4 regions of the Kitasatospora sp. NPDC087861 genome follow, and region 3 is predicted to be linked to each of the others. Evidence: riboswitches for the same ligand, from Rfam matches in the RefSeq annotation. Region 3 holds a riboswitch; each other region holds the start of a gene.
The links. A riboswitch is a leader RNA that binds a small molecule or an ion and turns the genes downstream of it on or off. The one in region 3 is predicted to bind thiamine pyrophosphate.

Region 1 (7,089 bases), on a different contig from region 3:
TCGGCGAAGTACACGATCGAGCGCCCACTGCAGGTCGGCGCGCTGCTGGCCGGGGCCGGCCCGGAGCTGGTGGCGGCGTTCGGGGCGTTCGGGCTGCCGCTGGGCGAGGCCTTCCAGCTGCGGGACGACCTGCTCGGCGTCTTCGGGGATCCGGCGGTCACCGGCAAGCCGGCCGGGGACGACCTGCGCGAGGGCAAGCGCACCCTGCTGGTGGCGCACGCGATGCGGGGTCTGTCGGCCGCCGACGCCCGGTACCTGGACGAGCGGCTCGGCGCCCCGGACCTGGCGTCCGAGGAGGTCGCCGGGCTGCGCGCCCTGGTGGCCCGCAGCGGGGCGCCCGAGCGGGTGGAGCGCCGGATCGACGAGCTGCTGCGGCAGTCGCTGGCCGCACTGGAGGCGGCGCCGCTCGTCGACGGGCGCGCCCGCGCGGTGCTGCTGGCGCTGGCCGAGGCCGCCACCGTCCGCAAGTACTGAGAAGTCCGCCAGTACCGGGGACGGCGGCGGCCCGCGCGCCGGGGGTCAGGCCGAACGCACCCGCCGGGACAGTTCGGCGGCGGCGGCCCGCGGGTCGTCGGCGGCGGTGATGGCGCGGACCACGACGATCCGGCGGGCTCCTGCGGCCAGCACCTCGTCGAGGTTGCCGAGGTCGATGCCGCCGATGGCGAACCACGGCCGGTCGGTTCTCTGCTTCGCCGCGTACGAGACCAGGCCGAGGCCCGGCGCCGGGCGGCCCGGCTTGGTCGGGGTCGGCCAGACCGGGCCGGTGCAGAAGTAGTCCACGCCGGGCTCGGCGACCGCCGCGTCCACCTCGGACTCGGCGTGGCAGGACCGCCCGATCAGCACCTCGTCGCCCAGGATCGCCCGGGCGGCCGGCACCGGCAGGTCGTCCTGCCCGAGGTGCAGCACGTCCGGCCGGGCCGCGTGCGCGACGTCGGCGCGGTCGTTGACGGCCAGCAGCCTGCCGTGGCGGCGGCAGGCGTCTGCGAAGACCTCCAGGGCCGCCAGCTCCTGCTTGGCCTCCAGCCCCTTGTCGCGGAGCTGGACGATGTCCACCCCGCCGGCCAGCGCCGCGTCCAGGAACTCGGCGAGGTCGCCCTGCTCGCGGCGGGCGTCGGTGCACAGGTACAGCCGGGCGTCGGCCAGCCGGGCGCGCGGAGAGTCCGCCGCCATCAGATCAGCATCGCCTGGGCGCGGCGCTTGACCTCGGTGCCGCGGTTCTCGCGCAGCGCCTGGATCGGGCTGCCGGGCAGCGACGGGTCCTCGGTGAACAGCCACTCCAGGATCTCGACGTCGCTGTACCCGCAGTCACGCAGGACGGTCAGGGTGCCGGACAGGTGCTTGACCAGCCCGGGACCGTCGATGAACGCCGCGGGCACCTGCAGCGACTTGTTCGGGCCCCGCCGGACGGCGATCAGGCCGCCGCTGCGCACCAGGTCGCGGACCTCGGTGACGCGGACGCCCCACTGCTCCGAGATGTCGGGCAGGTACATCCACTCGGGGACCAGGGCTTCAATCTTGCTTTCGATCTCACTCACGCCACCAGACTGCCACCTCGGGGGCCCGCCGCGCACCAGAGGCCCCGCCAGGGCGCCGTCAGGGCCCCGTCAGGGCCCCGTCAGGGCCCCGTCAAGCAGTGGCCGACTTCAGCGGCACCGCCGGATCGGCCGCCCGGGCCGGGTCCAGCGCGGTGCCGCGCTCGATCAGCCGGCGGCCCTGGGTGAGGTCGCGCGGCCGGTCGACGGCCAGCAGCGCGCTCGGCACCCCGTCGCGCAGCCAGAGCACCGTCCAGGAGGCGTCCTGCGGGCCGCCGCGCCACAGCAGTTCGTCGCCCTCGGCGTGCCGCCCGGCGTACTGGACCATCCGCCCGAACTGCTCCGACCAGAAGTACGGCACCGGGTCGTACGGCGGCGCGTCCGCGCCGAGCACGGCGGCGGCCGCGGCCTCGCCGGACTGCAGCGCGTGGTCCCAGTGCTGGACGGCCAGCCGGGCCCCGGCGCGGGCGGACGGGTAGCTGACGCAGTCGCCGGCCGCGAAGACGCCGGGCAGGCCCGTCCGCAGCCGCTCGTCCACCAGGACCGCGCCGGTCTCGTCCAGTTCGACGCCGGAGCCGGCCAGCCAGCCCGTCGCGGGCCGGGCGCCGACGCCGACCACCACCTCGTCGGCGGGCAGGTGCGAGCCGTCCGCCAGCAGCACCGCGCCGGGCTCGACGGCGGCCACGCCGACCCCGCAGCGCAGGTCGACGCCGGCCTCGGCGTACCAGGCGGCCATCGCCGAGCCGACCTCGGTCGGCAGCGCGCCGGGGACGGGCGCGGGGCCCGCCTCGACCACGGTCACCTCGCAGCCCGCGGCGCGCGCCGCGGTGGACACCTCGGCGCCGATCCAGCCCGCGCCGACCAGTACCAGCCGCCGACCGGGCCGCAGCAGGGCGCGCAGCGCCAGCGCGTCGTCCAGGGTGTGCAGCAGGTGCGCGCGCTCGGCGCCGGGCAGGGCGCGCGGGGTGGCGCCGGTGGCGATCACCAGCGCGCCGTACGGGAGGTCGCCGTCGTCGGTGTGCAGCACGCCGGGGGTGAGGCCGGTGGCGCGGCGGCCGGTGAGCACCTCGATGCCGAGGTGCGGGTAGTCGATGTCCAGGGTGGTGGCGTCGGCCTTGCCGAGCAGCACGTCCTTGGACAGCGGCGGCCGGTCGTACGGCGCGTGCGGCTCCTCGCCGACCAGCGTGATCCGCCCCGGCCAGCCACCCTGCCGCAGCTTCAGGGCGCACTGCGCCCCGGCCAGCCCGGCCCCGACGACGACCACCCGATCCGTTCCGCTCAGCTCTGCCACGCCCGTCACTGTACTCAGCGGCCCCGGGCGCCCCACCGGCCCGTCCACCCTTCGTACGGGCCTTCGGCCGGGCCGACCCCGGCGTTATGGTGGGGACACCATCACGGGAGCCCGGCGTACCGGGCTGAGAGGCGGGCTGGCACGGCCCGCGACCGTCCGAACCTGATCCGGGTCATACCGGCGAAGGGAGAAGAGCAGCTTTGTCACGCTTGCCCGAAAGCACCCGTGCCGACGTGCTGGTGATCGGCGGGGGCATCATCGGCCTCGCCGTCGCCTGGCGCGCCGCGCAGCTCGGACTGAAGAGGATCCTGGTGGTCGACCCCTCCCCCGGCGGCGGGGCGGCCGGGGTCGCGGCCGGGATGCTCGCCCCGGTCACCGAGCTGCAGTACGGCGAGGAGCCGCTGCTGCGCCTCGGGATGGCCTCCAACCGGCGGTACGGGGACTTCGCCGCCGAGCTCACCGAGGCGAGCGGCGGCCTGGACACCGGGTACCGCCGGTGCGGCACGATCGCGGTCGCGCTGGACTCCGACGACCGCGAGGAACTGCGCGAACTGCACGCCTTCCACCAGCGGCTCGGCCTGGACTCGGCCTGGCTGACCGGCCGGGAGGCCCGCAAGCTGGAGCCGATGCTCGCCCCCGGCGTGCGTGGCGGCCTGCACGCCGCGGACGACCACCAGGTGGATCCCCGCCGCCTGCTGACCGCCCTGCTGGCCGCCTGCGAACGCGCCGGGGTCGTGATCCACCGCGCCGAGGCCGTCGGGCTGCTGGTCGAGAACGGCCGCGCGGTCGGCGCCCGCCTCGGCCCGCAGGAGACCCTGACCGCCGAGCAGGTGGTGCTCGCGGCCGGCCCGCACAGCCACCGGTTGCCCGGGCTGCCCGAGGGCGTGCTGCCGGCGATCCGCCCGGTGAAGGGACAGATCCTGCGGCTGCGGATCCCCGAGGCGTACCGGCCGTTCCTGTCCCGCAACGTCCGCGCGGTGGTGCGCGGCCGACACCTGTACCTGGTGCCCCGGGAGAACGGCGAGCTGGTGATCGGCGCGACCACCGAGGAACAGGGCTACGACACCACGGTCACCGCCGGCGGGGTGTACGAACTGCTGCGCGACGCCCACGAGTTGGTCCCGGGCATCACCGAACTCCCGCTCGTGGAGACCTCGGCGGGGCTGCGGCCCGGCTCGCCGGACAACGCCCCACTGCTGGGCCCGACCGCGCTGCCCGGACTGGTCGCCGCCACCGGCCACTACCGCAACGGCGTGCTGCTCACCCCGGTGACCGCCGACCTGCTCGCCGAGTACCTGGCGACCGGCGAACTGCCCGACCTGGCAAAGCCGTTCACGCCCACCAGGTTCTCCCCCGACCGCTCCACCACGAAGGCCTCCGCATGACCGAGATCGCACTGACCGTCAACGGCGAGCCCCGCCGGGTGTCCGCCACGACCACCCTCGCGGAGGTGGTGGCCGGCCTCAGCGCCGCCCACAGCGGTGTCGCCGCCGCACTCAACGAGACCGTGGTGCCCCGCAGTTCGTGGCCCGACACGGAACTCTCGGCGGGCGACCGGATCGAGATCCTCACCGCCGTCCAGGGAGGCTGACCATGGCCGACGACCAACTCACCATCGCCGGAACGCCGTTCGGCTCCCGACTGATCATGGGCACCGGCGGCGCGCCCAGCCTGGAGATCCTGGAACGGGCGCTGCTGGCCTCCGGCACCGAGCTGACCACCGTGGCGATGCGCCGGGTCGACACCGGCACCCAGGGCTCCGTCCTGGACGTGCTGACCCGCAACGGCATCCGGGTCCTGCCCAACACGGCCGGCTGCTTCACCGCCGGCGAGGCCGTGCTGACCGCCCGGCTGGCCCGCGAGGCGCTCGGCACCGACTGGGTGAAGCTGGAGGTGATCGCCGACGAGCGGACCCTCCTGCCGGACCCGATCGAGCTGCTGGACGCCGCCGAGACCCTGGTCGACGACGGCTTCACGGTGCTGCCGTACACCAACGACGACCCGGTGCTGGCCCGCAAGCTGGAGGACGTCGGCTGCGCGGCGATCATGCCGCTGGGCTCGCCGATCGGCTCCGGCCTGGGCATCCGCAACCCGCACAACTTCCAGCTGATCGTGGAGGGCGCGGGCGTCCCGGTGATCCTGGACGCGGGCGCCGGCACCGCCTCGGACGTCGCCCTGGCGATGGAACTGGGCTGCGCGGCGGTGATGCTCGCCTCCGCGGTGACCCGGGCCCAGGACCCGGTGCTGATGGCCGAGGCGATGCGGCACGCCGCCGAGGCGGGCCGGCTCGCGCACCGGGCCGGCCGCATCCCGCGCCGTTTCCACGCCGAGGCCTCCTCGGCGATGGCCGGCCGGGCGAGCCTGGACACCCGCGAGCACCCGGCGTTCTGACGCCGCGGGAGCCGCGTGTCCCGTGTCACAAGCCGGGCACAGCCGGGCCCGGGGGCGGTGTCCTCCGGGTCCGGCGGGTGAGCACGGCACTAGACTCCCCCGGGTGGACATGGCATTGCACGACCCGCTGATCGGTACCCTGCTCGACGGCCGGTACCGGGTCGAGCAGCGCATCGCGACCGGCGGGATGTCCACCGTCTACCAGGGCACCGACACCCGGCTGGACCGGGTCGTCGCGCTCAAGGTGATGCACCCCGCGCTGGCCGGGGACGACGGTTTCACCGCCCGGTTCATCCGCGAGGCCAAGGCGGTCGCCCGGCTCACCCACCCGAACGTGGTGAACGTCTTCGACCAGGGCGCGGACGGCGGAAACGTTTTCCTCGCCATGGAGTACGTGCCCGGCCGCACCCTGCGGGACCTGCTGCGCGACCGCGGTGCGCTGTCCGTCCGGGCCGCGCTGGACGTGCTGGAGCCGGTGCTCGCCGCCCTCGGCGCCGCCCACCGGGCCGGGCTGGTGCACCGCGACGTCAAGCCGGAGAACGTGCTGATCACCGAGGCCGGGCTGGTCAAGGTCGCCGACTTCGGCCTGGTCCGGGTCCTGGGCACCGCCGACGGCGCGCCCACCTCGACCAGCACCGCGACCGGCGGCACCGTCCTGGGCACCGTCTCCTACCTGGCCCCCGAGCAGATCCTCCCGGACGCCCCCACCGACCAGCGGGTCGACGTCTACGCGGCCGGCATCCTGCTCTACGAGATGCTCACCGGCCGCCGCCCGCACACCGGCGACAACCCCGTCCAGGTCATGTACAAGCACCTGCACGAGGACGTCCCCGCCCCCTCGCTGATCGCCCCCGCCGTCGGCCCCGCACTGGACGCCATAGTGGCCGGCGCCTGCGCCCGGACGGCCGAGGCCCGCCCGTACGACGCGGTCGAGCTGCTCGCCGCCCTCCAGCGGCTGCGCCGCACGCTCACCCCGGCCGAGCTGGACGCCGAGCCGCCCGCCTCCACCCGGCCCAGCCCGCGCTACCCGACCAGCGAGCCGACCTCGGTGATCCAGCCGCTGCCGCAGCCCGCCGACGCCCCGGCGCCGGAGCACACCAGCGTGCTGGACGTGCCGGCGGAGCTGATGGACCAGCTGCTGGTCGAGCCGCGCCCGTACGACGAGCCGACCCCGGTGCGCCGGCGCCGGCCCGGCCTGCTGCGCCGCTTCCCCCGCAGGCCACTGGTCTGGGTCGCCGCACTGGCCGCCCTGGTGCTCGCGGTCGGCGGCGCGACGTACGGGCTGTCCGAGGCGCTGTACGGGCCGATGCCCGGCGTGCTCGGCAAGGACCGGGCCGAGGCGCAGCGGATCCTGGACAAGGAGGGCATGCACGGCCGGTTCGTCGAGACGTTCAGCGAGAGCGTCCCGGCCGGGCAGGTGATCGCCACCGACCCCGGGGTGGGCGCGCGGACCCGCAAGAGCGACACCGTGACGGTCACCGTCTCCAAGGGCCCCAAGCGGATCGCGGTGCCGGATCTCACCGGGAAGACCTCCGACCAGGCCGCCGACGCGCTGACCGCGCTCCAGCTGACCAGGGGCGGCGTGACCGGGACGTACAGCGACACCGTGCCGGAGGGCGTGGTGATCAGCAGTTCGCCGGCGGCCGGGCAGCTGCTGCAGGAGAACACCGCGGTCGCGCTGGTGGTCAGCAAGGGCATGGTGCCGATCCCGGACGTCACCGGGATGAGCAAGGACGACGCGGCGAAGGCGCTGCAGGCGGCCGGCTTCACGATGCAGACCAGCGGGGTCAACCTGTTCGGCACCGGCAAGGTGTCCAGCCAGTCCCCGGCGGCCGGCGAGCGACGCCCGCAGCACACCACGGTGACGGTCAACTT
Region 2 (7,089 bases), on a different contig from region 3:
GCCACTGCTGGGCGAGTTGGTGGAGGCGACGGTCCGACTGGACAGCGGTCGCTCGGCGTACTGACGCGGCGTACGGCTCGGCGTACCGGTCCGGCGCACTGATCCGCCGGGATCCGCCGGAGTCCGCTTCGGGGTCACCCCTGGTGACGCTCCCGGGCCGGGCGGAAAAACAAAAGATCCGGCCGCTGGCGACGGGGGATGCACCAGCGGCCGGACTCTTTAGACAGTAACAAGGATCCGCGCCCGCGCCAATTTCCAAGACCCCCTGCACGCCCGGAAATTGCGGCTTCACGGCGACAATGTGACGCGTATCACCCGGATCCCGTGCGCTTTAGTTCAAGGTGACCTGACGGTTCACCAGGTTCGCGCGGGCGCGCCGCTCCTCGGCGGTCAGCGGGGTCTCGTCGGCGAGCACGGCGGTCAGCCGCTCGGCGAACTCGGCGGCCGGCTTCTCGCAGTCGGTGGCGGTCATGGCGAGCGGGAGGTCCCAGACCGGGACGGTCAGGCCGTGCGCGCGGAACGAGCCGACCAGGCGGGTGTCCGGGCCGAGCGAGGACCGGTCGGCGGCGGTCAGCCGGGCCAGCGCGTCCAGCAGCCGCTCCTCGGGCACGGTCATCACCCAGCGCAGGTGGTTCTTGTCGGGGGTGCCGCACCAGTAGGCGGCGTCGACGCTGTCCAGCTTCTCGGTCGGGATGGCCGAGGCGTTGGCGCGCTCCAGGGAGGCGGCGACCTCGCCGGTGGCGGTCTCGGCGTCCTCCAGCCAGAACTCGAAGCCGGCGTGCACGGCGGGCGTGAACTCGGCGGTGACGTCCAGCAGGTCCTGCAGCCGGCGTCCGCCCGCCTCGGTCCGGCGGGACGGCACCGGGGTGCCCGGCTCGGTGGCCAGCGCCAGCTCCAGGGCGTCCGCGAGGTCGCGGCTGAGGTCGCCGGAGGCGGACTGGGTCTGCAGGCCGAGCAGGATCGAGCCGTCCTGGCGGCGCAGGGCCGGCCAGGCCAGCGGCAGCACGGTGGCCAGGGTCACCGACGGAACCTCGCCGTTGGCGCCCTCGGCCACCCCGGCGGCAAGCGTCAGCGGCACCGTGGCGGCGGGCACCAGCTCGCGCAGCGCCACCCAGTCGGCCTCGCCCGACAGGCCCTCGAACGGGCGGTGCACCAGCTCCTGCACCGCGTGCGAGGCCTCCCGGCCGTGGCAGGCCTTGTACCGGCGGCCCGAGCCGCAGGGGCAGTTCTCGCGGGCCCCGACCACGGGGATCTCACCCGTGACGGCGGTGGTGGACTGACGCTGCGGCGCCTTCTTGGCGGCCTTCTTGCCCATGGTGCGGCTCTCCCGGGAACGGTGGTCCTTTGCTCCGGGCAGCCTACTGACGTTCCCCCCTGCGCGCGGGCACGCGCTGGGCGGCCGGGCGGGGCGCGCGTCGGTTCAGGCGCTGCGGGCGTCACCACCGGTGCGCCGGGCGTGCCGGGCGTGGGCGGGCAGCGCCGCCCAGACCGTCACCTCGCCGGGCGCGTCGCGCACGCCCCAGTCACTGGCCAACTGGTCGACGATGCTCAGGCCGCGGCCGCCGCGCGAGGTCAGCGAGGGGCTGGCGGGCAGCGGCCGGGTGGTCGCGCCGCCGTCGGTGACCTCCAGGGTGAGCACGCCGTCGGCGTGCATCTGCCAGCGGACCAGTACGCCGTCGTCCGTTCCGCCGCCGGGTTCGTCGCGCTCCCGGCCGCCCGGCGCGGGGTGCGTCCCGGTGGGGACGCCGACCAGCAGCTGGTCCACCACCTCGGCCCGGGCGCTGCGGCCCAGGGCCCGCAGCGGGCCGAGCGGACGGGCGTACCGACAGGCGTTGCTCAACAGTTCGGAAAGGATCAATACGGCATCATCAATGACCGGTTCGGGTATCTCCCGGTCGCCAAGATCTCGACGCAGTCGGCGCCGTGCGACCCCGACACTCGCTGGGCCGTGCGGCACTGCCATGGTCGATGAAGTCGGCACTTCACGCGCCACCATCAACGCCACCCCCGGACCTCCTTCAGCGTATGCCGAGGGATGGATGCCCCTTGGTAATGCGTCGGAAACGACCACCGGACGATCCCGCGAGGACATTTCAAGCGAGGCGACCGAGGGTGGCCTCAGGTCATTCCCCGCTCACCCTCCGTCGCGCCGACGCATGCATTCCGGCAATAACGTGCCCGGAAGGTTTGACTGCCGACCAGAAGGAGTGGATGGCGTCCCGGGCTTTGCGGGTGACATTGCCGGTCCGGCGGCGGATCACCGCCCAAGCCGGCGGCGGATCACCGCCCGAGCTGCGCCAGCACCTCGGCGGGCCGGTTGGTGATGATCGCGGACACCCCGAGCTCCAGGCAGAGCTCCACGTCGGCCGGCTCGTCCACGGTCCACACGTGCACCTCGTGCCCCAGCTCGCGCAGTCGCGCCACCAGCTGTGGGCGGGCCCGCACCAGCTCGATGCCCGGACCGGCGATCCGCGCCCCGCCCGGCAGCGGGGAGCCCGGGCGCAGCCGGCCGAGCAGCGGCAGGGTCCGTTCGAACAGGAACACCCGCCGGTAGTCCGGCGCCCCGGCGGCCACCCGGTCCAGCGCCACCGAGGAGAAGCTCATGATCCGGGCCGCGGGGCGCTCGGCCTCCCGGGTCGCGCCGATCTTGAACTGTTCGAGCGTCCGCAGCAGTTCGGCCTCCACCCGGCCGCGGTAGCGCACCGGGTGCTTGGTCTCGATCGCCAGGTCCACCGGGCGGCCGCAGTCCACCACCAGCTCCAGCAGCCGCTCCAACCGCAGCACGCCGCGCAGTTCGGGGTCGGTGCTGGGGCGACCGGTCTTCCAGGCGCCGAAGTCGTACGCCTCCAGCTCGGCGAGCGTCATCGCCGAGACGGTGCCCTGCCCGTTGGAGACCCGGCCGATCCGGCGGTCGTGTACGCAGACCAGTTCGCCGTCGAGGGTCAGCCGGACGTCGCACTCGACCGCGTCCGCGCCCTCGTCGAGCGCGCGTCGGTACGCCGCCAGGGTGTGTTCGGGCAGGGCGTGCGAGGAACCGCGGTGGGCGATCACCTGGACGGCCGGCGCGGTGCGCGCCGCCGCCGAGGACGGGTCTGGGCTGGTCACAGGGCTCACGATAGGCGGCCGAAGTGACGCGGAGGCGAAGACGGCCCCAACCTGCGGGGCCGTCTTCGGTGTCGCTCGCCCGGTTCCGTGTGCTCGGTTCCGTCCGCGCGGTTCCGTCCGCGCGGTGTCGCTCGCGCGGTTCCGTCCGCGGTGCCGCTCGCTCAGCTCCGCGCCGTCCGGCGGGCCAGCGCGGTGAGCGCCCAGGTGGCCAGGGCCGGCACCAGGAAGGCGAACAGCGAGGCGGACGTCCACTCCTGCGGGGTGAAGTGCAGGGCGTGCTGGACGGAGGTCCAGAAGTCCGTCCACCAGCCGGCCACCGGGGTCGGCGCGATGAACTGGTAGACCGCGAAGCCCAGCACCCACGGCAGCACCATCAGCGGGCGCGACGGCGCGTCGGCGGAGAGGTTCCAGCCGTGCCGGCCGGCGCCGAAGAAGTAGTCCACCGCCAGCACCGCCAGCAGCGGCACGAAGACCGAGCCGATCAGGCCGAGGAAGTTGGTGTAGGTGTCGGTGAACTTGTCGATCTGCAGCGCCAGCACGGTGATCAGCAGCCCGATCCCGCCGGTCAGCACCCGGCGGTCCACCTTCGGCAGCAGGTTCTGCACCGACATCGCCGTCGAGTACACGTTGGCGAAGGACTGGTCGGTCTCGCGCAGCACCAGCACCAGCAGGAACAGCCAGCCGGCCCAGACGCCGAGGAAGGAGTCGAAGATCCGGTTCGGGTCGCCGTCGGACTGCAGCAGGGCCATCAGGCCGAGCACGTAGCACCAGACCTGGGCGATCGTGTAGCCGGAGAAGCTGCCCCAGAACGCCGAGCGCGGGGTGCGCGAGTGCCGGGTGTAGTCGGCGGCGAGCGGGACGAAGGAGATCGACACCGCGATCATCGCGTCGGTGGCGCCCAGGAAGCCGTGCCAGTTGCCGGCGCCCGGGTCGGGCACCCCCTGGCGGCCCAGCTGGACGGTGAAGTACACCATCGCGACGGCGACGGCACCGGCCACGAAGCGGCGCAGCACCGCGATCGAGCCCAGCGGCCAGATGGTCAGTGCGGTGGTCAGCGCGCCCGCCAGGACCACGAACAGCCAGCGGTAGCCGTCCGTGTGGGCGACGGTCTGCGCGCCCGCCGCGATCGTCAGCAGCTCGAACACGCCCCAGCCGACGCACTGGACGATGTTCAGCACCGTCGGGACGTACGACAGCCGGGTGCCGAACAGCCCGCGCAGGTTCGCCATCGCGGGCGCGCCGGTGCGGGCCCCGATCAGCGCGGCCACGCCGAGCATCGCGGTGCCGACCACGGTGCCGGCCACGATCGCGGTCACCGCGGCGGCCAGCGACAGCTCGCTGCCCTTGGCGCCGAGCACGGTGGCGGCGGTGGAGAAGCCGATCAGGCTGACGCCCAGGTTCATCCAGAGCGCGAAGTGGTCCCGGAAGCGCAGCGTGCGCGGCGGCTCGGTGTCCAGCACGAGCGGTGCCTCGGTACGCTCCGGGCGGTCCAGGACGGCGGTCGCCGCTCCGGCGGGGGCGCCCGTGGACGGATCGGGGAAACCCTTGGACGCGGACGCGTCCGAAGAAGAGGATGGCGAAGCAGGCGGCATGGCCGATACTCCCTACGCCGGCATTACCCGGACAGGTTCCGGCGGTCTGCGCCCCCTCGACGGTCCGCCCACGATCCCGTGGCGTACGGTCGACCAGCGCACTCTCAGCCTGGAAGGTCCAAGCTCCCGCGTGTCAGTTAGAGCGCCAGGCTAACCGGCACGGGGTTGAACGCCAAGGCCACGGGGTGTGCGGTCCGCATCGCGGGACGTCCGACGGAGGTGGGGGAGTCTCCGGCCGTCGGTGTCGGCCGTCGGCGCTGGTCGTCGGCGTTGACTGTCGGTGCCGGCTAAGGATTCTTATGAGTTCTTCAGAGGGGTCCTTACGGCAATCGAATCGACAGTGCGAAAAACTATGGTCCTTGGTTCTGTCAGCTATGGAGGTCGTCCGTGAGCACCGAGCGCGAGGTTGGGCCCACCGGGCCGCAGGGGGAGCAGCCCTCGGGCGGCCAGGCGGCGGCTGTTCCCGCTTCCGACGGCTCCGCCTCGGGCGGGCACCAGCCGACGATGGCCTTCGGCAGGGTTCCCGAGCCGGGAGCGGCCCCGTCGCAGGCGCCCGCCCCGGCCGAGGCCGAGGCGGCGTCGGCGGACGGCGGGCACCAGCCGACCATGGCGTTCAGCCGGGTCCCCGAGCCCGAGGCGGCGCCGGCCGGCGACGTACCGGCTGAGGGCGTACCGGCTGAGGCTGTTCCGGCCCAGGGCGGGCACCGGCCCACCGTGGCCTTCGGCAAGGTCCCCGCGCCGGAGGCGGTCCCGCAGGCCACCCCCGCCGAGGCACCCGCCGTCCCCGTCGACCCCGCCACCGGCTACATCGACGCGCCGCCGCCAGCCCTGCCGCCCGCCCCGCCGGCCGCGCCCGTGGCGCCCGCCGCGCCCGCCGCCGAGAGCCCGGCCCTGCCGCCGGTCGCCAACCCGTACGCCACCCCGGCCCACGGCGTCCCCGCCGCCGGCGCGCAGGACCCGTACGGCGCCCCGGCCGAGCCCGCACCGCACGACCCGTACGGCACCCCCGCCGCGCACCCCGCGCCCGCGCACCACCCGTTCGGCGCCGGCCAGCCGCTCGGCGGCTGGGGCGCCGCCCACGACGCCGCCGGCGGCGGCCCGGGCTATCCCGGCGGCCCGGCCGGTCCGCTCGGCTACCCGGCCGACTACCCCGGCGGCCCCGGCGGCCCCGGCGGCCCGCGCAAGAAGCGCGGCGGCCTGGTCGCCCTGATCGCCGCCGTCGCGCTGGTCGCCGGTGTGGCCGGCGGTGCGCTCGGCGTGGCCGTCGCGGACCGCAACGACAGCAGCACCAGTGCCGACGACCACCGCAGCACCACCGTCCAGGCCAGCAACACCCAGAAGAACGAGCCCGCCCCCGGCTCGATCGCCGGCATCGCGCAGAAGGCGCTGCCCAGCGTCGTCACCATCAAGGCGCAGGGCAACGGCGAGTCGGGCACCGGCACCGGCTTCGTCTTCGACACCGAGGGCCACATCCTCACCAACAACCACGTGGTCGCGCCGACCCTCAACGGCGGCAAACTGACCGTCAAGTTCGCCGACGGGACGTCCTACAACGCCTCGGTGCTGGGCCACGCCGAGGGCTACGACGTCGCCGTGGTCAAGATCGACAACCCGCCGAAGAGCAAGCTGGCCCCGCTTCCGCTGGCCGACTCCGACAAGGTCAACGTCGGCGACGCCACCGTCGCGATCGGCGCGCCGTACGGCCTGGAGTCCACCGTCACCAGCGGCATCGTCAGCGCCAAGGACCGTCCGGTTGCCTCCGGCGACGACACCGGTGGCCAGTCCTCGTACATGAACGCCCTGCAGACCGACGCCTCGATCAACCCCGGCAACTCCGGCGGCCCGCTGCTCGACTCCGGCGGCGCGGTGATCGGCATCAACTCGGCGATCCAGTCCAACGCCTCCGCCAACGGCCGGGCCGGCAGCATCGGCCTCGGCTTCGCCATCCCGATCAACCAGGCCAAGTGGGTCGCCGACACCCTGATCAAGACCGGCAAGCCGGTCTACGCCAAGCTCGACGTGCTGCGCAACGACGACTACAAGGGCGATGGCGCGCAGATCCAGACCCGCGACATCCAGGGCCAGCCGGCCGTCACCCCCGGCGGCGCCGCCGACAAGGCCGGCCTCAAGCCGGGCGACGTCATCACCAAGCTCGGCGGTGTGCCGATCGACAACGGCCCCGCCCTGGTCAGCCGGATCTGGACGCACAAGCCCGGCGAGATCGTCGACGTCGAGTACACCCGCAACGGTCAGCAGTTCACCACCAAGGTCACCCTCGGCCAGCGGGACGGCGACAACGGCTGATCCCCACCCGCGCGAAACGGTGTGCACCGAACCCCGCCGAACCCGTTAGGCTGGCCCCCGCCTGGAGAGCTGCCCGAGCGGCCTAAGG
Region 3 (7,089 bases):
CCGACGGCGCCTACCGCTACGAGACCGACTCCGGCGCCGTGATCGCCGTCTCGGTGCGCGTGGACCGCCAGGCCCGCAGCGCGACCATCGACTTCACCGGCACCTCGCCCCAGCTCGACAGCAACCTCAACGCACCGTCCGCCGTGGTCACCGCCGCCGTGCTGTACGTCTTCCGCACCTTGGTCGCCGAGGACATCCCGCTCAACGACGGCTGCCTGCGCCCGCTGCGGATCGTCGTGCCGCCCGGCTCGATGCTCGCCCCTGCCTACCCCGCCGCCGTCGCCGCCGGCAACGTCGAAACCTCCCAGGCCATCACGGGTGCCCTCTACGCCGCGCTCGGCGTCCAGGCCGAAGGGTCCGGCACGATGAACAACCTCAGCTTCGGCAACGCGCACCACCAGTACTACGAGACCATCGCCTCCGGCTCCGGCGCCGGCCCGGGCTTCCACGGCGCCGATGTCGTCCAGACCCACATGACCAACTCCCGCCTCACCGACCCCGAAGTCCTGGAGTGGCGCCTGCCCGTCCTCGTCGAGGAGTTCGCCGTCCGCCCCGGTAGCGGCGGAAAGGGCCGCTGGCACGGCGGCAACGGAGCAGTGCGCCGATTGCGCTTCCGCGAGCCCATGACGGTCAGTATCCTCTCCTGCCACCGCCGTGTGCCCCCGTACGGGCTGGCAGGCGGCTCCCCGGGTTCTCTCGGGGTCAACCGGATCCTGCACGCCGACGGCAGCACCGAGGTCCTGCCCGGCTGCGGCGTCGCCGACCTGACGGCCGGCGACGCGCTGGAGATCCGCACGCCCGGTGGGGGTGGATACGGCAGCTGACGGCCGCAGTGCCCGGTGGCCGGGCGCGGGTTCCTTCCCACCTCGCCGCCGTTATACGTTTAACCTCGCCAGTTGGCTCACCCCTGAGGAGTTACGTCATGGCCGATGACATCCGCACCCACCTGCTCGAGGCCATCGGGCTCGCGGCCGGCGCGCGCGAGCACGGCAACCACCCCTTCGGCGCGCTGCTGACCGGCCCGGACGGCAGCGTCCTGCTCACGGCCGAGAACACCGTGCTGACGGACCACGACGTCACCGGCCACGCGGAGATCAATCTGGTACGACTGGCCTCGCGCACCCTGGCCCCGGCCCAACTCGCCGGAGCCACCCTGTACACCAGCACCGAGCCGTGCGCGATGTGCGCCGGGGCGATCTACTGGAGCGGCATCCGGCGGGTCGTCTACGCCCTCGCCGCCACCGAACTGAACGACCTCGCGGGCGCGGACCCGGACGAGCCGCTGCTCGACCTGCCGTGCCGCCAGGTCTTCGCGGCCGGCGGCGGCACCGTCGAGGTGTCGGGCCCGCACCTGTACGACGAGGCAGCCGCCGTGCACGCGGGGTACTGGGAAATCACCGGCTGAAACCGTACGACGGCCTGTGGTCTGGGCGTTCACGGCGCGGACGGGCAGACGGTGCGGGCATCGCGACTATGCGAAGGTGCCCCGGCGCACCGCGTAGGCGACGGCGCCGACCGCCAGGACGGCCCGGTGCGGCACCTGGAACCGGGGGTGAATGGCCGCCGGCGCGTGCGGCAGGTGGCGGTCGCGGGCCATCGCGAGCGTCGTCCGGGAGACGCCGAGGATCAAGGCCACGAACTCGCTCGCGTACTGGACTGCGTGACAAGGCGGCTGGCCATCTACGCGGTCGAAGGAGCCGACACCGCCCGGTGCTCCTGAGGACACCTCAGGCACCGGCTCCTGGTCCGAAAGCGGGTCTTTCGCATGTCCGGGCACCGTCCAGGAAGCGGACAGCTCTCGTGCCGGAGCAGACGGCAAAGCGCCCCGCACGTGGATCCGTGCAGGGCGCCCGCTCGTTCACTGAAGGTCAGGCGGGGCGGATGTGCTCCGCCTGCGGGCCCTTCTGACCCTGCACGACATCGAAGGTCACCTTCTGACCCTCCTGGAGTTCACGGAAGCCCTGGGCGTCGATGTTCGAGTAGTGGGCGAACACGTCGGCCCCGCCGCCATCCTGCTCGATGAAGCCGAAGCCCTTCTCGGCGTTGAACCACTTCACAGTTCCGGTAGCCATGCGTTTCTCCTTCAAGGGAAACTGATCGGTCCCACAAGTGCGGGCCCGGAGGTGATCGCCCTGGTCCGGAGAGGCGCTGAACAGCAAGAGCGCCCACGGCATGTCACCGCGGGCGAGAACTTCGGAACCACGACTGCTTGATAAGAACGTTACTCCGCAGGGATTCACACGGCCAGCGAAACCGAGAAGGACACGCAGCGGACAAAAACCTGCAAGGTGGGCTCCCTTCGCCGGCATTGTCCGGATCAGGTGTTGGAGGTCGCCTTCCGGTCCCACAGACCTTCCGGCCTCTCAGCCCGACCGTCGACAAACAGCCTCGCGCGGAGCCTCCGCCCATCACCCGAGGCCCATCCGGTCGAACTCCCTCGCTCGCCCTGCAGGCCACTACCCACCATACTCCCGTCACTCCCGTCCCTGCCCGACACCAGGGCCGACCTGATCAGGGCCCATCATCGGCGGCGGTGTGGGCCCATCGGACCACGCCAGGACGACTCCGCACGACCGAGGATGAAAGCACCCCGGCCGACTTCCCGAGCACGACGAGGAGGCGGAGAGCATGCGCACACACTCAGGCTGCGGCAATCCGGTACGCCGGACCTCCGATCGCGTCCAGTGGTGGCTTTCCCACATCCTGCTCGCCATCATGGTCGTCGGCCTCCCTGCCGCCGTCGTCAGCACCGGCCTGTTGACCTACCACGCCCAGCTGAACACCGCGCAGGCGCAACACGCGCCCCGACACCCCGTGACCGCACCCACGGACGACCTCGTCGAAGTCCTGGACCGCGCGACCGCCGAGCCGCCGATCCTCGTGCTGGACGACAGCCGGCTGGTCGGCCTGGTCACCGCCGAGGAGCTCACCAGGATCGCCCGCACCCGACTTCCCCCCGCCACGCACGGAGCGTGAACCTTCGCCTCGTCCCGAACGATGGCAGGCCCTGCGGCCGCCCTCCCGGGACGCCGATAACCGACACCGAGACCCTCAACTCGCGGATCAAGGAGATCCTCGACGGCCTCACCCAGCGCTGGGGCGTCTTCGTCCTGGTGGTCGAGCTGAAGGACATCGAGCTACCTCAGAGCATGCAGCGCGCGATGGCCCGGCAGGCGGAGGCCGAACGCGAGAGGCGCGCCGAGATCATCGCCGCCGAGGGCGAGGCGCTGAGCGCCGGGCGCCTCGCCTTGGCCAGCGCTCGGACGACGGGGGTGCCGATGCCGTCGCGGACCGCGGGTCCGCTGATGCCCAGGGTTCGCGGCGGTACGGGCGTGCCACGGCGACCGGGCCGGAGGATCCTGAATAACAGCGGGCCGACCGGCAGCCATGCCTCCCTGGTACCCGCCGGGCCCGCCGCACCGAGCAACCCGCTCACAGGCCGTACGAGGCGGAGGTCCCCATGAACACCAGTCCCGCACAAGGTTCTCCTGGGCCGATCGTGGTCGGCGCGGACGGCTCGGAACCCGCACGCCGAGCCGTGCTCTTCGCCCTGCGCGAGGCACAGCTGCGCGGCGTCGGCGTGCGGGCCGTCTGCGTCTACGGCGGTGGCCGCGCCGGTTCGTCGGGCATGGAGCGGACCACCTGGCCCCGCACGAGCGGCGCGCTGCCACCGCACCTGCACGACATCGTCGCCCGCGAGGTCACGGACTCCGTCGAGGAACTGCGACAGCAGGTCGGCGAGCCATTCGTCGAGGTCGAGGTCCGATGCGAGCGCGGCCGTCCCGCCCAGGTCCTGCTGGACGCGAGTCAGGACGCGAGCATGCTCGTGGTCGGCACCCGCGGCGCCGGCGTCTGGGGCCGCCTCGCGCTCGGCTCCACCAGCACCGAGGTCGTCCACCACGCCCGCCTCCCCGTCGTCGTCGTACCACCCGCACCCAAGGACGCGCCTGCGTGATCGGCGCGCGACCCTGCGGACCGTCTGGAGGAGACCAGGCCATGCAGCACCGGACCGTCCAGGACGTGATGACTCAGAGGGTCGTCGTCGCCCACCGCGAGACCACGTTCAAGGAGATCGCCGGACTCTTCCACCGCAACGACATCACCGGCGGGCCAGTCGTCGACGACCGCAACCACCCGGTCGGCATCGTGTCCGAGGCCGACCTGATCCGCAAGGAAGCGGGCCTGCTGGAGGAGGGCCACCCGGTCACCCGCCGGCTCCACCCGCACGAGCGCTATCGCGCCGAGGCGGAGATCGCCGTGCCGGCGCCCGCTCAGGATGCGGATGTTCCATGACAGGCAGGAGGCTGGAATAGACGGCTCGTCCAGAGGACTGCGGGCTCGTCCGGGCGGACCGGCACATTCGGCGGTATTCAGTGCTGATCCGCCAGAACCGACCCGACGCCTTTCGAGTCCGTAGTCCACGCCACGAAGGAGGAAAGGGTCATGAGTAACGCACGGGACATCATGCACGCCGGAGTGACCTGCGTGCAGGAGAACGAAACGCTGGAGGCGGCGGCACGGCGGATGCGCGAGCTGGACGTCGGCGCCCTGCCGATCTGCGGCCCCGACAACCGGCTCCACGGAATCATCACCGACCGCGACATCGTGGTGAAGTGTCTCGCCGAGGGCAGGGACCCCAGGACCACGACGGCGGGCCAGCTCGCACAGGGCAAGCCGATCACGGTCGACGCCAATGCCGACGAGGCCGAGGTACTGCGCCTCATGGAGCAGCATCGGATCCGGCGTCTACCGGTCATCGAGGAGCACCGGCTGGTCGGCATGATCAGCGAAGCCGACATCGCGCGGCGCCTGACCAGGCAGGAGGTCGGCGACCTCGTCGAGGCGGTCTGCGCCCCAGCCTGACCCCGGGCCATCGCCAAGCGCCGCACAGTCACGCAGGGCAACCTGCGTCGCCTTCCGCCGGTGCGGCCGCCACTCAATGAGCGGTGTGCATCGTGAAGTTGCAGGTCACGGGCCTGGTGTGCGCCGGTTTCAGCGTGCTCACGCTGGTCGGCGGCTGGTGTCCACGGTGAAGATCGTCTGACTGGGCGGTCGGTGCGGTTCTCGGATTCTGCTGCGCCTGCCGCGAGGGTCCGCCGACGATCCGTCGCCGTGCGGATACGCCGCCGGGTCGCGGGGAGGGTGTGGGGATGTCGGAGCTGGAGCGGATCACGGTGCGCCGGAGCGAGCTGGACGCGCTCGCCGGGGAGTTGGGCAAGCAGCTTCAGGAGGTCCAGGCGGAGTGGGAGGAGTTGGTGATCGCCGAGCGGGTCCTGCAGCGATTGGCCGAGCAGGATCGGGCCGAGGCGGAGGCCGCCGTAGCGGAGGCGCCGGTGAAGGTGCAGGTGGCGGGGCATGCGGCGCTCCCGTGCCTGCTCGGCCCGGTCGATGATCCAGCGGCGGTCGTTCGGGTCGGAGCCGTAGAGCCGCGCCCAGGGCCGATCGCGCCCGGGTGGCCCGCCCCGGCGCCCGCTGCGACGCCGGGCCGGGGCGGACACGGGGGGCGGGCCACATCGTCCTACTTGCGGCGGCCGAAGATCCGCTTCGCGGCGTAGATGATGCCGACGATCAGCAGGACGAAGAACAGAATGATCAGGATGATCACGACGATCAGGAACTTGCCGAGCTTGGCGAAGAAGCCCGACTTCTTCTTCTGTTCCTTGGCCGCGAGGTGGGCCGGCTCGGCCTGATCGCTCCGGGTGCTGGCGGAGACGGCCGGGCCCGCCGCGAGGTCGGCCGGGCCGGAGGCGGTGGCGGCCAGGCCGGTGGTGGCCAGGCCGGTGGCGGCGGCCGCGACGGGCCGGGGTGCGGCCACCGCCGTCGCGCTCGACGCCGCGGCGCTGAGGCCGACGGCGGCCAGCAGTGCCACCAGGGCGCCGGCTATCGAACGTGCGATCCGGTGAGTCATCGTGCTCCTCGTACGGGTTCTGAGCAGCACAGAAGAGCCTGACCGACCGGATCCGTTGGTCTGACCAGGTGGTTTTCTCATCTGCGCCTAGTATGCTCCACTGAAGTTCTACAGCGGTGTAGAAGTTTACCGACGGGCCTGCCCGGATCGGCTCCGGCCCCGGTCACGCGCGCCCGCCGGTCCGACGGGGGTTTCGTGGCAACTGTGGAGGATGACGACGTGTCGGGTCGCAGGGGTTCCCCCAAAGCCGGAAATTCGCCACGCCGGGCGGACGGCCGACAGCCGGGCCAGGCCGACGGCCGAGCAGCGGGCCAGGCCGACGGCCGCCACACCGGCCAGGCCGACGGCCGTCACACCGGCCGGGCGAAGCCCAAGCCCAAGCGCAGCACCAAGGAGAAGGTGCTCTGGGTGACGGCCGGCTGCACCGCCCTCCTCGTCCTCGGCGGCTGCGCCGTCTACTACCGCCTGAACAGCAACCTCACCACCTTCGACGGCGACGCCCTCAGCAAGGACCGCCCGGCCGCCGCGGCCCCGGACGCCCAGGGCCGCACCCCGGTCAACGTCCTGCTGATCGGCTCCGACAGCCGCGGCAACGGCAACAGCGACCTGGGCGGCGGCGGGGACGGCGGCGCCCGCTCGGACACCGCGATCCTGCTGCACGTCTACGCCGACCACAAGCACGCGATAGGCATATCCATCCCCCGCGACTCCCTGGTCACCATCCCGCCGTGCAAGCTCCCGAACGGCACGTGGACCAAGCAGCAGAACAACGTGATGTTCAACAGCGCCTTCTCGGTGGGCGACACCGACCAGGGCAACCCGGCCTGCACCCAGAACGCCGTCGAGAAGCTGACCAACCTGCGGGTCGACCACACCATCGTGGTGGACTTCAACGGCTTCGCCTCGATGACCAAGGCGGTCGGCGGCGTCGAGGTCTGCCTGCCGAACAACATCTACGAGGGCGATCTCAACCCGAACCTGGGCAAGAAGGGCAAACTGATCTTCCCCAAGGGCAAGCAGAAGGTGGAGGGCCAGTCCGCGCTCGACTTCGTCCGGGTCCGGCACGGCATCGGCGACGGCTCCGACATCGGCCGCACCAAGCGTCAGCAGGCCTTCCTCTCCTCGCTCATCAAGGAGGTCAAGTCCCGCGGCATGGACCCGACCACCCTGCTTCCGCTCGC
Region 4 (7,089 bases), on a different contig from region 3:
GCCCGGACGCGACTCGGAGGCGGACCGGAATGCGGACCGGAAAGCGGACGGACGAAGGAGGAGGGCAGCGGTGCAGCTGTTCCGGCTGGACGAACTGGACACCGAACGCGCGGCCAACGACGGCGCGTACCTGCGCTTCCTGCGCGAACCGCGGATGTCCGCCGGGCTCTACGCGCTCTCCCCCGGCGACACCGACCCGCAGACCGCGCACGACCAGGACGAGATCTACCAGGTGATCAGCGGCCGCGCCGAACTGACCGTCGGCGCCGAGACCGCCACCGTCGGGCGCGGCACCGTCGTCTACGTCCCGGCCGGCACCCCGCACCGCTTCCACCACATCACCGAGGAGCTCCGGGTGCTGGTGGTGTTCTCCCCGCCGGAGGCCTGACCGCCCAGGGTCACGACCGCCCAGGGGCCTGACCGTTGAAGGGCCTGACCGTCCAGGGGCCTGACCGTCTAGGGTCCTGGGCATGAGCAAGAGCCTGACGGAAGAACTCTGGGCGGCCATCGAGCCGGTGTACGCCGAGATCCTCGCCCACCCCTTCATCGGCGGCCTCACCGACGGCACCCTGCCGCGCGCGGCCTTCCGCCACTTCGTCGTCCAGGACTCGCACTACCTGCGTGACTACGCCCGCGCGCTCGCCGTCTGCGCCGCCAAGGCGCCCGGCGAGGAGGACGTGCGGGCCTTCGCCGACGACGCGGTCGGCGCGCTGGCCGCCGAGCAGGGCATGCACGCCGAGTTCCTGACCGCCTTCGGCGGCAGCGCCGAACAGGCCGCCGCCGAGCCGGTGCTGCCCACCACCCGCGCCTACACCAGTTACCTGCTGGCCACCGTCTACGGCGGCTCCTTCGCCGAGGCCGTCGGCGCGGTGCTGCCCTGCTACTGGATCTACGCCCGGGTCGGCGAGGCGCTGCTCGCCCAGGGCTCCCCCGACCCGCTGTACGCCAAGTGGATCGCCACCTACGGCGACGAGGCCTTCCAGTCCGTCGTCCGCCGGGTGCTGGCACTCACCGACCGGCTCGGCGAGGAGATCTCCCCGGCCGAGCGGCGCCGGGTCGTCGAGCACTTCACGACCACCTCGCGCTACGAGTGGATGTTCTGGGACGCGGCCTGGCGCGGGGAGCGCTGGCCGGTCTGACCAGCTCATGGCCGGGTGGGCCCGGGGCAGGGGCAAGGGCGGTCAGGGTCGGTGACGGTGGTGGTGGCGGAGCGGTTGTGCGTGCCTGGATCCCCCAAGTAGCCGTGGTGCAGGGGTAGTTCCGGAGAGTCCGGTATCTCGTGGACGCGTGGGGCCGGCCCGGGTCGCAGGTCGCTCCGGGGATTTCCCGGGGGCCTTCCCGGAGGTCCGGGCGGGGTCTTTCCCCGGGGCCCGGGTCGGGGTGATCTAGGGGTTCTCTCCGGGCCGTCGGGCCTCGTTACGGCACTGGCGCCACCGTACGATCGAAGTACCGAAGCAAGCGGGATGCGGCACCGGACGGCAGCCGACCCCACGGGGAGAGAAGGAACAGACATGGCTGAGCTCTGGAAGTCGCTGCCCGCCTGGGTGCGCAACATCGTCATCCCGGTGCTGGTCCTGGTGCTGCTCTGGAACATCGTGGGATTCGTCTTCGGCGTCGTCGGCGCGCTGCTGAGCATAGTGATCAAGGTGCTGGTGGTCGTCGGTATCGCGGCCGCCGTGGTGGTCCTGGTGAAGAAGGCCGCCAAGGGCTGAGGGAACGCCCGAGGCCCGGCACCCCGCGACGGGGTGCCGGGCCTCGGGCGTTTCGGCGTGCTGCCACCGGCTGCCGGATCCCCTCCGTGGACCCCCTCTGGACCTGCGGCGATCGGCTCGCTACCGTGTTGGGCGTCGTGTGCAGGCAACACCGCCTGTGGACGCGGGAGCTCGGAGCACCGGGCTGAGAGGGCGCTGACCGGGACGTCGACGGACGGACCGACGGCTGCGTCGACCGCAGGAACCTGACCGGGTAATGCCGGCGTAGGGAGTAGAGGTCAGATGACCGCGTTCGAAGCACAGCCGCAGTCTGCCCGGAACAGCGCCGTCACCAGCGCGGGCACCGGCTACCCGACCCCGGCCTGGCGCAAGGCCTACCGCGAGGGGTCCCGGCCCGACCTGCGGGTCCCGTACCGCGAGGTGCAGCTCACCAACGGCCGGACCGTCCCGCTGTACGACACCTCCGGCCCGTACACCGACCAGGCCTACGCGCCCGACGTGCGGCGCGGCCTGCCCGCCCTGCGCGACGCCTGGATCCGCCAGCGCGGCGACGTCGAGGAGTACGACGGCCGCGAGGCGCGCCCCGAGGACGACGGGATCAAGCACACCTCGCCGCGCGGCGGAAACCTGCGCAACCTGGACGCGGTGTTCCCCGGCCGCCCGCGCCGTCCGCTGCGCGGCCGCGGTGGTGTCGCCGTCACCCAACTCGCCTACGCCAGGCGGGGCGTGGTCACCCCCGAGATGGAGTTCGTGGCGCTGCGGGAGGGCCTCGCCCCCGAGTACGTGCGGGCCGAGGTGGCCCGCGGGCGGGCCGTCATCCCGGTCAACGTGAACCACCCCGAGGTGGAGCCGGCCGTCATCGGCACCAACTTCCTGGTGAAGATCAACGCCAACATCGGCAACTCCGCCGTCACCTCCTCGATCGAGGAGGAGGTGGAGAAGATGACCTGGGCCACCCGCTGGGGCGCCGACACCGTCATGGACCTCTCCACCGGCCGCAACATCCACACCACCCGCGAGTGGATCCTGCGCAACTCCCCCGTGCCGATCGGCACCGTGCCGCTCTACCAGGCCCTGGAGAAGGTCGACGGCAAGGCCGAGGAGCTGAGCTGGGAGGTGTACCGGGACACCATCGTCGAGCAGTGCGAGCAGGGCGTCGACTACATGACCGTCCACGCCGGCGTCCTGCTGCGGTACGTCCCGCTGACCGCCCGCCGCAAGACCGGCATCGTCTCGCGCGGCGGCTCGATCATGGCCGCCTGGTGCCTGGCGCACCACCAGGAGAACTTCCTCTACACGAACTTCGAGGAGCTCTGCGACATCCTCGCGAGCTACGACGTCACCTTCTCGCTCGGCGACGGCCTGCGTCCGGGCTCCATCGCGGACGCCAACGACGAGGCGCAGTTCGCCGAACTGCAGACCCTCGGCGAGCTCGGCCGGATCGCCCGCGAGCGCGACGTCCAGGTGATGATCGAGGGCCCGGGCCACGTCCCGATGAACAAGATCAAGGAGAACATGGATCTCCAGAAGGAGATCTGCGACGAGGCGCCGTTCTACACCCTCGGCCCGCTCACCACCGACGTCGCCCCCGGCTACGACCACATCACCTCGGGCATCGGCGCCGCCATGATCGCCTGGTGGGGCACCGCGATGCTCTGCTACGTCACGCCCAAGGAGCACCTGGGCCTGCCCAACCGCGACGACGTCAAGACCGGCGTGATCACCTACAAGATTGCCGCCCACGCCGCCGACCTCGCCAAGGGCCACCCCGGCGCCCAGGCCTGGGACGACGCCCTGTCCGACGCCCGCTTCGAGTTCCGCTGGGAGGACCAGTTCAACCTGGCCCTCGACCCGGAGACCGCCCGCGCCTTCCACGACGAGACCCTCCCCGCCGAACCCGCCAAGACGGCCCACTTCTGCTCCATGTGCGGCCCGAAGTTCTGCTCGATGAAGATCAGCAAAAGCATCAACGAGCAATTCGGCCAGGGTCAGGCCTCGCCGGAGTACGACGAGGCGGCCGTCGAGGGCATGAAGGCCATGTCCGAGGAGTTCAAGGCCCAGGGGAACAAGGTCTACCTGCCGATGGCCGACTGACCCAGGACAGCTGAGCGCCGCCCCGATCACCTCGGGGCGGCGCTCTGCTGTCTCCGGGGCTGCCTCCGGGCACCCGAAATCCCGTGGACGAGGCGGGCGGCCGGGTGCTGCCATGGTGGGACGGTTCTCCGTGCTGGAAATGGGAAACCTGTCGTACCGTCATAGTGGCTGCGCAGAGCTGGTTTTGGGGGAATCGCATGGTCAGGTCAGTGGCGAAGGCGGGAGCGTTCGTGACGCTCGCGGCACTCTCACTCACCGCGTGTGGAGGTTCGTCGGGTCCAGGTGATCCCAAGGAGTCCCGGACGCAGACCTCGGCTGCCGTGCCGTCCCAGTCTGCCGTGCCGTCCCGGTCTGCCGCGCCGGCCAAACCGATTCCGGCGGCGTTCGACAGTACAAGGGGATGGGAGGTCGAGGCGGGCAAGGACGGGAACCTGCGTGGTCCGGCTGTCGCATCCGACGCGGGACTGATCCTGTTCCGTTCGATCTCCGAGGACGAGAAGACCGTGAGCGTCCTCGCCTACGACGCGAAGACCGGCGCGATCCGCTGGCGGAGCAAGCCGGTCGCGAATCCCACGCGCGACAGCCTGGACGCCGACGCCATGGTGTTCGTCACACACAAGGCCGGTAAGGAATACGCGGTCCTCGCGGTCACGGGTAGCGAAGGCGGGGACGGCGTGAACCGGGCGAGCGGCGTCACCCGGCTTGCCGCGTACGACACGGCGTCCAGCGGTGAGGCGGCGCCGGTCAAGGAGACCACGGTCCCGGACCAGGCCACCGGTTACGGCGTTCAGCGCGACGGCGGCCTCACCGCGGTGCAACTGGGCCGGTCCACGGCCGTGGTGGACGTGCTCTCGGGCCAGGTCACCACGTACGACCGGAACAACGCCGCCCTGAACGCCCCCAAGCCCTGCGAGCTGGACTTCGGCTCCTGCAACACCAGTACGGGCGTCACAGCGCTGACCCCGGCCGGCCCGCTGGTTCAGGGCCGGGGCGCCTTCTGGGCGCTCGGCGGCTGGTTCAGCGGCGACGTGGTACCCGCAGGGGCGAGCGCCATCGTGGGCTCCAGCACAGTGACGGCCTACGGATCACCCGATGGCCATGTCGTGGCCGCGTGGCCGCCCACCGGGCACGACAACGACAGGTCCGTCTGGGCCGTGCACGACGGCGGGACCGGCCAAGTGCTCGCCACGGTCGAGTGCACGGGGAAGAAGGCCACGCCCCGACTGTCGTCCGACGGCCGCTACCTGATCGCCGGCTTCGCGGTCTTCGACCTGCAGGCGAAGAAGGGCTACTGCTTCGAGGCGACCGGCGCCCGCAACCCCGTTCAACTGACCGCGGTGGACAAGGACGGAACGGCGTACGGCAACGCCAACACACCCGACCAGAACACCGGCGGCCTGAGCGATACACCGACCTCGGTCGTCCTGGCCACCGGCCAGGCATCCGCGCTCCCGGCCGGGACACTCGTCCCGGACCTGATCGGTGCGGACGCCGCGGTCTTCGGCACCGACACCGGCATCGGCCCCGTCCTCGTCTACCCGCGGCGCTGACCCTGCCACGGCACGCCGAGCCGTCCCCGAGTCGCGCCCCGATGCCGCCCAGAAGGCATCACGTCGGCGCATTCAGACGCGATGTGCTGGTTCCGGACTGAAGTGGTCGTCGATGAAGATCAGTCAGAAGATCCGCGACGAGCACGGCGACGGCTCCACCGCCGTGGACACTGGGTACGACGCGGAGGCCGTGGCCGGCATGCAGGCCAAGTCAGAGGAGTTCGCGGAGCACGGCAACCGGGTGTACCTCCCGCTCGCCGACTGACACCGCAAACCGTACGGGCGGCCGTTCCGGGGATTGATGCCCTGGAACGGCCGCCCGTACGTTGTCAGCTCAGGTGCCCGGCCATGGGGTGCTGGGGCCGTTCACCGACCGGCCACTGATCTTCCGGTCTTCGAGCGGGATGAGGACGTGTGCCGGGACATCGCCACACCGACGAGTCCCTTGATCAGGGCGCCGGTAGAGCCGGTCGTCGTTGTCGGTCATCACGCCGTGGATCGGACAGCTTTCGGCCGGAGTCCCCCGGAGTGTCTTGATCAACTCTTCGCGTGCCGCCATGTGCGGGCTCTCTCAATAGATCAGGCAGGCAGCGGATCAGCCGATGCCGCTTGATGAAGATCAGTCAGAAGATCCGCGACGAGCGCGGCGACGGCTCCACCGTGGTGGCCACCGAGTTCGATGCCGAGGCCGTGGCCGGCATGCGGGCCATGTCCGAGGAGTTCAAGGCCCAGGAGGTCGGGTCCACCTCCCGCTCGCCGACTGGCGGCAGGTGCCGAGGGCGATGGGCTGGGATCCCGGAAGGGGTGTCCGGCGCAGCGCCGCCGGGACGTGGCCAAGAGGAAAAACGTTACTGCTGTGGCGCCGGTGACGGCCTGGGCAGCCGGCGGCGGACGGCGGACGCGGAGGGAACCCGGCATTCGGCATGCAGGCGAACGACATGCTGGAGCGGGGGAAATTCCGCGATCGGCGCTGGTGCGTCACTCCGTTGCATCTTTACCAGGCTCTTCTTTTTATGTTGTCGTAGCACGGTGTAGCAAGTCGGTGACTCTCCATCACTTCGCCTGGCTGGCAGTCGCTTTTCGTGGCCCCTCCGGCGCGAGTGCGAGGGCGTGTTGCCGGACCGGGAACTCACCAGCGGTGCTCTGAATCCCCTCTTCGGGTGACGGAGTTCAGTGGCGACAAGAAAGGTCTTTGTCCTATGGCAGTCGATGCCATGTTGTCCGCCCCACCAGGACGAGGGCGTAAACGCTCTCGACTCGCGGGGGCGTCCGTCCTGCTGTCCGGATTGACGTTGCTTGCGTCGGCCGGTCTGGTCACGAGTCCCGCGCATGCCGCAGCGGCACCAGTGGGGCTGGGGACCGACACCAGCTATGCGGTCCTGGCGGGCTCAACCGTCACCAACACCGGCTCCAGCACCATCAACGGCGACCTGGGGCTCTTCCCGGGCACCAGCGTCACGGGCTTTCCGCCCGGAGCCGTGAACGGGGTCCAGCACGTCAACGACGCGCAGGCTGGGCAGGCCCAGTCCGACCTGGTCATCGCCTACAACGACGCCGCCGGTCGGGCCCCCACGGCCATCCTGACCTCTCCCGGCGACATCGGCGGACTGACGCTGACGCCCGGCGTCTACAAGGCGAGCTCGTCGCTGAACCTCACCGGGACCGTCACGCTCGACGCCATGGGCGACCCGAACGCCGTCTTCATCTTCCAGATCGGCTCCACCTTGATCACG

Region 1: another riboswitch for thiamine pyrophosphate. It lies ahead of thiO (glycine oxidase ThiO); the one in region 3 lies ahead of ACIOJE_RS22235 (cold-shock protein).
Region 2: another riboswitch for thiamine pyrophosphate. It lies ahead of ACIOJE_RS11400 (cytosine permease); the one in region 3 lies ahead of ACIOJE_RS22235 (cold-shock protein).
Region 4: another riboswitch for thiamine pyrophosphate. It lies ahead of thiC (phosphomethylpyrimidine synthase ThiC); the one in region 3 lies ahead of ACIOJE_RS22235 (cold-shock protein).

Annotation. Positions count from the first base shown of each region.
Region 1 covers NZ_JBIUUS010000014.1:145,190-152,278, forward strand. The annotation lists gene ACIOJE_RS21075 (polyprenyl synthetase family protein) at 1-474, shown strand, start outside; gene thiE (thiamine phosphate synthase) at 520-1,170, opposite strand; gene ACIOJE_RS21085 (Rv2175c family DNA-binding protein) at 1,170-1,535, opposite strand; gene ACIOJE_RS21090 (FAD-dependent oxidoreductase) at 1,627-2,832, opposite strand; TPP riboswitch at 2,917-3,029, shown strand; gene thiO (glycine oxidase ThiO) at 3,033-4,208, shown strand; gene thiS (sulfur carrier protein ThiS) at 4,205-4,414, shown strand; gene ACIOJE_RS21105 (thiazole synthase) at 4,417-5,214, shown strand; gene pknB (Stk1 family PASTA domain-containing Ser/Thr kinase) at 5,324-7,089, shown strand, end outside.
Region 2 covers NZ_JBIUUS010000006.1:96,614-103,702, reverse strand. The annotation lists gene ACIOJE_RS11420 (bifunctional DNA primase/polymerase) at 1-64, shown strand, start outside; gene ACIOJE_RS11415 (DUF5926 family protein) at 332-1,315, opposite strand; gene ACIOJE_RS11410 (ATP-binding protein) at 1,421-2,005, opposite strand; gene ACIOJE_RS11405 (glycerophosphodiester phosphodiesterase) at 2,281-3,105, opposite strand; gene ACIOJE_RS11400 (cytosine permease) at 3,267-4,697, opposite strand; TPP riboswitch at 4,690-4,837, opposite strand; gene ACIOJE_RS11395 (trypsin-like peptidase domain-containing protein) at 5,085-7,001, shown strand; tRNA gene ACIOJE_RS11390 (tRNA-Ser) at 7,065-7,089, shown strand, end outside.
Region 3 covers NZ_JBIUUS010000015.1:193,564-200,652, forward strand. The annotation lists gene ACIOJE_RS22220 (hydantoinase B/oxoprolinase family protein) at 1-824, shown strand, start outside; gene ACIOJE_RS22225 (nucleoside deaminase) at 923-1,405, shown strand; partial or broken gene ACIOJE_RS22230 (amino acid permease) at 1,505-1,636, opposite strand; gene ACIOJE_RS22235 (cold-shock protein) at 1,869-2,072, opposite strand; TPP riboswitch at 2,278-2,400, opposite strand; gene ACIOJE_RS22240 (hypothetical protein) at 2,629-2,976, shown strand; gene ACIOJE_RS22245 (SPFH domain-containing protein) at 2,973-3,464, shown strand; gene ACIOJE_RS22250 (universal stress protein) at 3,461-3,955, shown strand; gene ACIOJE_RS22255 (CBS domain-containing protein) at 3,997-4,293, shown strand; gene ACIOJE_RS22260 (CBS domain-containing protein) at 4,444-4,863, shown strand; gene ACIOJE_RS22265 (hypothetical protein) at 5,151-5,555, shown strand; gene ACIOJE_RS22270 (hypothetical protein) at 5,519-5,908, opposite strand; gene ACIOJE_RS22275 (LCP family protein) at 6,128-7,089, shown strand, end outside.
Region 4 covers NZ_JBIUUS010000016.1:14,860-21,948, forward strand. The annotation lists gene ACIOJE_RS22400 (cupin domain-containing protein) at 71-388, shown strand; gene tenA (thiaminase II) at 471-1,139, shown strand; gene ACIOJE_RS22410 (DUF5326 family protein) at 1,512-1,712, shown strand; TPP riboswitch at 1,866-2,000, shown strand; gene thiC (phosphomethylpyrimidine synthase ThiC) at 1,995-3,806, shown strand; gene ACIOJE_RS22420 (hypothetical protein) at 3,890-5,356, shown strand; gene ACIOJE_RS22425 (thiamine biosynthesis protein ThiC) at 5,469-5,621, shown strand; partial or broken gene ACIOJE_RS22430 (ice-binding family protein) at 6,571-7,089, shown strand, end outside.